One region of the Heyndrickxia sp. MSNUG genome, then DNA from elsewhere that is predicted to be linked to it. Evidence: predicted binding sites of a transcription regulator. Region 1 holds the regulator's gene; the other holds the start of a gene.
The links. The regulator LexA, encoded in region 1, represses DNA repair genes until DNA is damaged. The targets are predictions, from matches to a motif close to CGAACATATGTTCG.

Region 1 (4,435 bases):
AGCTTAAGTTCGTCAGCGCCAAGAGGTGCACCGTGAACATCAGATTTACCAGATAGGTTAGGTGAACCATAACCGATTACTGTTTTAACTTCAATTAATGTAGGACGATTCTCATCTGTCTTTGCTTCTTCCAGTGCTTTAGCGATTTCTTCAAGGTTGTTGCCATCTTCTACACGAATATACTGCCATCCATATGCCTTAAAACGGTCAGCAACACTTTCAGAGAATGACTTATTTAAATCTCCGTCCAATGAAATGTCGTTCGAATCATACATAACGACCAATCTGGCTAATTTAAGGTGAGCTGCAAGAGATGCTGCTTCTGCTGATACACCTTCCATTAAGTCCCCATCGCCGCAAATGCTATATGTATAGTGGTCAACGATGTTGTAGTTGTCCTTATTGTAAACAGCTGCAAGGTGGCGTTCAGCCATTGCCATACCTACTGCCATAGCAACCCCTTGCCCTAGTGGACCTGTAGTTGCATCGACTCCTGCTGTGTGGCCAAATTCAGGGTGTCCAGGTGTTTTACTGCCCCACTGGCGGAATTGCTTAACGTCATCCATTGAAAGGTCATAACCTGCAAGGTGCAACAAGCTGTATAACAGCATTGATCCGTGTCCTGCAGATAATACAAAACGGTCACGGTTAAACCATTCAGGATTTTTAGGGTTGATGTTCATGTATCGTGTCCAAAGTGTGTATGCCATCGGAGCTGCTCCCATTGGCATGCCAGGGTGTCCGGAATTTGCCTTTTCAATTGCGTCAATCGATAAAGTACGAATTGAATCAATTGAAAGCATATCAATTTTATTAAACATTAAATACATCCTTTCTATAAGTACTGACTACAATCTTAATATTATAGCGAGAATAATTATTATACAACAAATTGTGCCTGAAGGAGACAGAAAAGGCCGTATAGTTATTTATTTTGACACAAATGCCATAAAGTATGTAACAAAACCCACGGAGTTACACTGTTTAACATACTGTTCTTACTACCTTTAAAAAAGAAAAAGGATACAAAAATATGTATCCCTTTGGATGACCTCTATTAATGAAGCTTATTTTTGTTTTGAAATTCTTTTAACTTACCAGGAGTAACATCATTCCCAGCTGGGTCAACAATAGTTACACCCTTTAATGTATTAAGCATGGAAGAACGGAAAGATTGCAGATATTCTGCACGAAGCTTCGTTTGTTCCTTTGCCTCTTCCTCAGTTAACTTTGATGCTTTTGCTTTTCGTGCCAATTCATTAATTCTGGCAATTTTATCACTAGATAGCATTGGTAAAGCTCCTTTGTAAAAAAGTTACGTTAACAGTCATGTTACTAGAAACAAGTGATTTTTACAAGGAAGGAGATTCCTCCTCGATTGACTCTATGTATTCAAGGTATCTGCGATTAACAGTTGCTTTTGAAACATTGAATCCAAAGCCTCTTAATGTTGCTGCAATCTCGGCAAAGGTAAGACCATTATTCCTGAGCTTGACAATCTCTTCGATTGGCATATCTTTCCGTTCTCTCCCAGAATGATCACCTTGATTTTTTAAGTTCCGCTGGGGCTTATATCCGTGCTCAATAGCCCGCTGCATCCCTCTTTTAATTTTTATATTGTGGATTTTTCTTTGATATTCTTCGACCATGCTCACAATTTGAAGCACCATCGAATCTGATTCTGAAAGCTGAAGCTCACCATTGTGCGAAATACTGTAAAGCTTAATTTCTTCTTTTAAAATGCAGTGTAGAATGGCGACCTTAGCATTTCCTCTGCCAAGACGGGTTTCATCCTGGATCAAAAGTGCTCCGATTGATTTATCTTTTATAAGTTCGAGAAGTTCCAATATACCTTCTCTTTCAAGATCATATCCGCTTGCCTGTTCCTTAATGATTCTTTCTACCTCGAAGCCGCAGCTGTCAGCAAGGCGGATCAGTTCCTCCTCCTGCCTCGTCAATGAGGTTTCCTGTGTTTCTTTAGTCGTACTTACGCGGCAATAAATAATTGCTTTCATGATGTCACCTTATTTCGCTTTGCTTAGTTTATCTTTCTGCTCCTGCAATCTGTGTAGGCTCTAATTGTTCAGCCATTACAGGGATCACAAGTTCATCGCCAGGATAGATTACTTCGCCTGCAATTCCATTTTTTTTCTGAACCCAGCTAACGAACTCGTTTTCTGAAAGATTATGTTCATCTGCATATGTTTCGGCAATCTCCCATAACGATTGCCCTTCTTCTATAGTAACAGTTATGTATGCATCGTCGGTATTATTTAAATGAGCTTTCGCCACAAGCGAAAAAATCAAGCTGACAGCAAGCAGGATGATGGCATATGAATAGTTTTCCCAAAGTTTTTTCATGTTCAGCACCTCTTAGCGAATGTATGTTCGTTTATTTGATTTTATTATAAAACGAACGTTTGTTTCGTGTCAACTAATTATTCGAACTTATGTTTGTATCTAAATAGAGGACATGGTATAATAAGGACAAGAAAATATACGAGGTGCGTGAATATGACGAAGTTATCGAAACGGCAACAAGACATATTTGAGTTCATTAAAGGTGAAGTCAAGAAAAAAGGATATCCACCATCCGTACGCGAAATTGGCGAAGCGGTGGGCCTTGCCTCCAGCTCCACTGTCCATGGACATTTAGCTAGACTTGAAAGCAAGGGCTTGATCAGGCGCGATCCTACAAAGCCGCGCGCAATCGAAATCCTTGAAATAGAAGATGATAGCCGTATCCCTAAATATAATGTTGTCAACGTACCGGTCGTTGGTAAAGTAACTGCGGGTATGCCGATTACGGCAATCGAAAATGTTGAAGAGTATTTCCCTCTTCCTGATCGTCTAGTACCTCATGATGAACAAGTGTTCATGCTTGAAATCATGGGAGACAGTATGATCGAAGCCGGTATCCTTGATGGCGATTATGTCATAGTTAAGCAGCAAAAAACAGCCAACAATGGGGATATCGTTGTTGCGATGACAGAAGAAGACGAAGCAACAGTTAAGCGTTTCTTCAAGGAAAAGGATTATTTCAGGCTTCAGCCAGAAAATTCATCCATGGATCCAATTATCCTCCGCAACGTTTCAATCCTGGGCAAAGTGATCGGAGTATACCGTCATATGCATTAAAAAAAGCAAGCGGCTTTCCGCTTGCTTTTTTCATGCATATGAATCTATTAAAATAGATGTTTTGCTGATAATAGAACCTTCTGATTCTCCCTTAATCCTGTCAATTGCAGGTTAGCCTCTTCATTATTCTTCTGTTTTATCCTGGTGTTTTACACCTTTACTTTTATAAGGCTTAGCACTTTTGGCTTTATTCGCGCTTGATTGCCATCTGTTCCATCCCTTTTTACCTGTACCTCGTCCTGTTCCGCCTTTACTCTTCGCTTTACTCATGTTTATCAACTCCTTCATTCTAATTCCAGTATTTATGGTGCATGTATTTATTACTATTGTCCGCTACAACGATTTTATGTCTCAAGGCCTCTTCAGGCATACTTTTTTCTTCAAATAAAAGATCTCTCCCTGTGAGAGTAGCACATTTTGAGATAAAGTAGGCAGAACCCCTAGCATCTTGTCCATGATTACATAACATATTGTATCTTCAAGGGAAGGAGTTGAAACAAATGGGATGCAACCGAAATAACAACGATGTTTCTAATGTTTTTTTCCCTAACAGGGATAGGGACCGTAACCAAGTAAGAGCAACAATTGACTTTGATGATCTTTGCCGTGCAGTGCGCCGTTGTATTATCGAGGACTTAGAAGGAATTCAGGATGATCGTGATCGTGATCGTGATGATCGTGACGATCGTGATCACCGCCGCCACAGAAGATGTGGATGCTTGTTTTAATTTAACTACACCTAATTAGCTGAAAAGAATCCCGGTGATATTCTTCTTCCGGGATTCTTTTTCATTTTGATATTTATTCGTGCCAGTTTACATTCTGAACAGGAAGAACTTTTACGATTTCATTTAAATAGGCTTCCTTTTGGTCAGCTTTTAGCCACAGATGTATAATTCCCGAATCCTGGCTGCTCCTAATCAAACGGCCCATTCCCTGCCTTAAACGCAGCAGCATATAGGGTAGATCTATCTCTGCAGATACGTTCGCTGCATGCTTCCGCTTCGCTTGGAAAACAGGGTCATGTGGAGGGAACGGCAAGGAAGAAATAATCACCTGCATTAATGATTCTCCTGGAACGTCCAAACCTTCCCACAGACTATAAGAACATAGTACTGTTGTATACTCGCTTTGGAAGGCCTTTACGGTTTCACTTATTTCTCTGTCTCCCTCAAAAAGAATGGAAAATGGCCATTGCCGTTGAGCAGACCATGACCTAAAGCGTTCCATTTCCTGAGTGGATGAAAATAACACAAGAGATTTTCCATTTTGGTCTAATAAGTCAGCGCCAATCTGC
Region 2 (4,435 bases), 2.3 Mb from region 1:
GCAGCCTATTTTTGATATAAACGAAAATACTGTTGCTTATGAATTGCTTTACAGAAGCAGCACAGTCAATAATTATCAGCACACGAACGGAGATCAGGCTACCACTGATGTCATAGTCAACAGTTTCTTGAATATTGGAATCAAGGAATTGTCTAATGGCAAGCCTTGTTTTATTAATTTTACAGAGAAATTATTGAAGCTCGGTGTACCTTCATATTTTAACCCACTATCAATCGTGGTCGAAATTCTTGAGACAGTTGAAATAAATGAAGAAATTCTTGCGATCTGTAAGGAATTAAAGGCGCATGGGTATACAATTGCTCTCGATGATTTTTTCGTTTCACAATGGAACGATGCTACCATTGAATTACTAAGTTATGTGGACATCATCAAGATTGACTTCAGGACTACAAATCGCTCTGACAGACAGGAAATGATCAGGTTTATAAAAGGAAGGGACATCAAATTCCTGGCTGAAAAAGTGGAAACGATTTCAGAATATCATGAGGCCAAAGAAGATGGGTTTGAATATTTCCAGGGATTCTATTTCAGCAAGCCAGTGATTTTGAATAGCTACGATATACCATCTTACTATCATTCCTATTTTCAAATATTAAAAGAAATAGAATGTCCCGAACCTGATCTTGAAAAAATCAAGGATGTCATCGAAAAAGACATATCATTATCCTATAAATTGCTCAAGCTGATTAATAATCCTGTATTCCGTCCGAGAAATGAAGTTTCTTCGATTAAGCAGGCCATCATTCTGCTGGGGCTCAATGAAATCAAGAAATGGATTTATGTTTTGGCAATAAGAGGGGCAGACAAGGGCGGTGCTGACGGTGGTTCAAAGGAACGAGAAATCATCGAGCTTTCGCTGAAACGCGGGAAGCTTGGTGAATTGATCGGCAGAAAGGTTGGCAGAGAAGTCCTCTCATCAAAGTATTTCTTGCTCGGGATGTTCTCGCTCATGGATTCATTGCTGCATCACCCGATGGAAGAACTTCTTGAGGACTTGCCTTTGAGCAATGAACTGAAGGATGCCCTCTCAGGTGAAAAGAACGATGAATATATGATGCTTCAATTCTTAAAGGAGATCGAACTTGCCTTCCACGAAGGGGCGGAGCTAAAGTTTAATCCGACCTCTATGCATCTGGAAGAACTTTTCCGCCTGTATGCCGAGGCCAGTGACTGGGCAACCAAAGTCTTGAGTGAAGTTAGCGTCTAAATGGATTAGGATAGAGAGTATGCAGAGAGTCCCTAATCTTGGCATGCTCTTTTTGTTTGATTAGGAAATTATAAAATTTTTCAAGTGTGGATAACTCAAGCCAGATTTGCTTAATCCAGCTCCAGCGCCTAGCCCCTCGAGTCGCTTCGGTCCGCCCAATGAAGTCAAAGAACGACTTCACTGGTCGGCCCTCCAGCGCTTGTCGGGGCTGACCAAGGCGCTTGCGCTTTTTGTTCTTGCAGATGTTTCTTGTAACCTGCAGTCAAAACAGATATATTCATAAATAGAAGAATTTTTTGTTCGTTAAATTGTTTAAATGAGGTGTTCATTGTGGTGCTGAAATATTTATCCGCACTTATCCTTCCTGGATTAATGGTCGTTTTTTTTACCAGGGTTGCCTATAATCATTTCCTTGCGCTGGTGTTAACCGTTGCCTTGATCGCTGCTTCTGTTTATAAAGGATATACAGATTCTTTTCTGTTGATTGTCGTTGATGCTTTTTCGCTTACGTTAGGCTTTTTTTTGGCAAACCTGATGATGAAACAGAACAAAAAAAGGCAATGATTTGCCATGAAATTTTTAAAAGCATCTAGTGAGCCTGTCGAATCTTGTTCGGCAGGCTTTTTCTTATGGGAAAAGGTTTGATGGATATTCAATCAAACATTTGATTAACGATAATCCGAGCCGCTTCTCCATATTTCCGCAAAACTGAAAATAATTTTTCGAATGTTTGTTCGCTTTTTGTTGGTTTGTTTTACCTGCTTTGTGGTAGAATGAGGATATGACTTTTTGACAGCTTAGGAAAACTGATTATAGATGAAGGCTCTTTTCGAAATGGTTTGTGAACCCTGCAAGTAAAAAACAAAAAGCCGATTTTTACTAGTGAAAGCAATGAAATTTACGAAATAAGCCTAAAATGAAATAAAAATTACAGGAGGCTTTTCTGTGAAGGACCAATTTGAATTAGTCTCGAAGTATTCCCCGCAGGGAGATCAGCCTGCGGCGATTGTAGAGCTGGTACAAGGCATTCGCGATAATAAGAAGCACCAGACGCTTCTGGGGGCTACAGGTACAGGTAAGACGTTCACGATTTCAAATGTGATCAAGGAGATCAACAAGCCGACGCTTGTGATCGCCCATAACAAAACGCTGGCAGGACAGCTTTACAGTGAGTTCAAGGAGTTTTTCCCGAACAATGCTGTTGAGTACTTTGTCAGCTACTATGATTATTACCAGCCAGAGGCGTACGTGCCTCAGACCGATACATTCATTGAAAAAGATGCCAGCATCAACGATGAAATTGATAAGCTGCGCCACTCTGCGACATCTTCCTTGTTTGAAAGAAAAGATGTCATCATCATTGCCAGTGTATCCTGCATCTATGGTCTCGGTAATCCGGAAGAATACCGTGACATGGTCGTTTCGTTGAGAACAGGCATGGAAATTGAGCGAAACAAGCTATTGCACCGCCTTGTTGATATCCAGTACGAACGGAATGATATCGACTTCAAGCGTGGTACTTTTCGCGTCCGCGGTGATGTTGTGGAAATTTTCCCGGTATCACGTGATGAGCATTGCATGAGGGTTGAGTTTTTCGGTGACGAAATTGATCGAATCCGTGAGGTGGATGCACTGACTGGTGAAATCATCGGTGAACGCGATCATGTCGCGATCTTCCCGGCATCCCACTTCGTCACTCGTGAGGAAAAGTTGAGAATCGCCATTGAAAATATTGAAAAAGAACTAGAAGAGCGTCTCGAAGTACTTCGTGCCGAGGAAAAATTGCTTGAAGCCCAGAGGCTTGAGCAGCGGACGAGGTATGACCTTGAAATGATGCGTGAAATGGGCTTTTGCTCAGGGATCGAAAACTACTCGCGCCACCTGACTTTAAGGCCTGCAGGTGCAACACCATATACTTTGCTCGACTACTTCCCGGAAGATTTTTTAATTGTGATAGATGAGTCGCATGTTACATTGCCGCAAATAAGGGGAATGTTTAATGGTGACCAGGCTCGTAAGCAGGTTCTTGTGGATCACGGTTTCCGTCTGCCATCGGCAATGGATAACCGTCCGCTGACGTTCCCAGAGTTTGAAAAGCATGTTCATAATGCTGTTTTCGTCTCAGCTACACCTGGCCCATATGAATTGGAGCATACACCAGAGATGGTCCAGCAGATCATCCGTCCGACTGGCTTGCTTGACCCGACGATTGATGTAAGGCCGATCGAGGGGCAGATTGATGACTTGATTGGAGAAATCCATGAAAGATCAAAACGGAATGAACGGGTATTGATCACTACTTTAACGAAAAAAATGTCTGAGGACCTGACGGATTATCTGAAGGAAATCGGCATAAAAGTGCAATACCTGCATTCAGAGGTTAAGACACTTGAAAGAATTGAGATTATCCGCGAGCTGCGGCTTGGCAAGTATGATGTTCTGATCGGGATCAACCTATTAAGGGAAGGGATTGATATTCCTGAAGTATCGCTTGTAGCAATCCTTGATGCTGATAAGGAAGGCTTCCTTCGTTCCGAAAGGTCACTCATTCAGACGATTGGCCGTGCAGCGAGGAACGAGCACGGACATGTCATCATGTATGCAGATAAGATGACGAACTCAATGGAATTGGCTATCGGCGAAACGAAGCGACGCCGTGCAATCCAGGAAGAGTATAATACGAAGCATGGCATCACACCGCAAACGATCCAGAAGGAAATCCGCGATGTCATCCGTGCGACGATTGCAGCCGAGGACCAGGAAGATTACAACCCGGCAGAGGGTTTGAAGAAGCTGTCAAAGAAAGATCGCGAACAAGTGATTTTAAATATGGAAAAGGAAATGAAGGAAGCGGCAAAGTCTCTCAACTTCGAACGGGCGGCCGAGCTGCGTGACCTCATTCTTGAGTTAAAAGCGGAAGGATGACGATAGCATGGCTATGGATAAATTGATTGTTAAAGGCGCCAGAGCCCATAACTTGAAAAATATAGATGTCACCATTCCGAGAGATAAGCTTGTGGTGCTGACAGGACTTTCCGGTTCAGGGAAGTCCTCTCTGGCTTTCGATACCATCTATGCCGAAGGACAGCGCCGATATGTTGAGTCATTATCGGCATACGCGCGCCAATTCCTTGGCCAGATGGACAAGCCTGATGTCGATTCGATCGAGGGATTGTCACCTGCGATCTCCATCGACCAGAAAACGAC

Region 2: uvrB (excinuclease ABC subunit UvrB) is a predicted target of LexA. The motif match lies at 1,952-1,965, and genes of this name have one in related genera.

What each region holds. Positions count from the first base shown of each region.
Region 1 is NZ_CP150978.1:1,958,319-1,962,753, reverse strand. It holds gene tkt (transketolase) at 1-821, opposite strand, end outside; gene AABM38_RS09640 (DUF896 domain-containing protein) at 1,058-1,291, opposite strand; gene AABM38_RS09635 (YneB family resolvase-like protein) at 1,353-2,015, opposite strand; gene yneA (cell division suppressor protein YneA) at 2,044-2,361, opposite strand; gene lexA (transcriptional repressor LexA) at 2,515-3,138, shown strand; gene AABM38_RS09620 (DUF3934 family protein) at 3,262-3,408, opposite strand; gene AABM38_RS09615 (hypothetical protein) at 3,639-3,866, shown strand; gene AABM38_RS09610 (ATP-dependent DNA helicase) at 3,940-4,435, opposite strand, start outside.
Region 2 is NZ_CP150978.1:4,250,046-4,254,480, reverse strand. It holds gene AABM38_RS21505 (EAL and HDOD domain-containing protein) at 1-1,228, shown strand, start outside; gene AABM38_RS21500 (CsbA family protein) at 1,559-1,792, shown strand; gene uvrB (excinuclease ABC subunit UvrB) at 2,174-4,153, shown strand; gene uvrA (excinuclease ABC subunit UvrA) at 4,161-4,435, shown strand, end outside.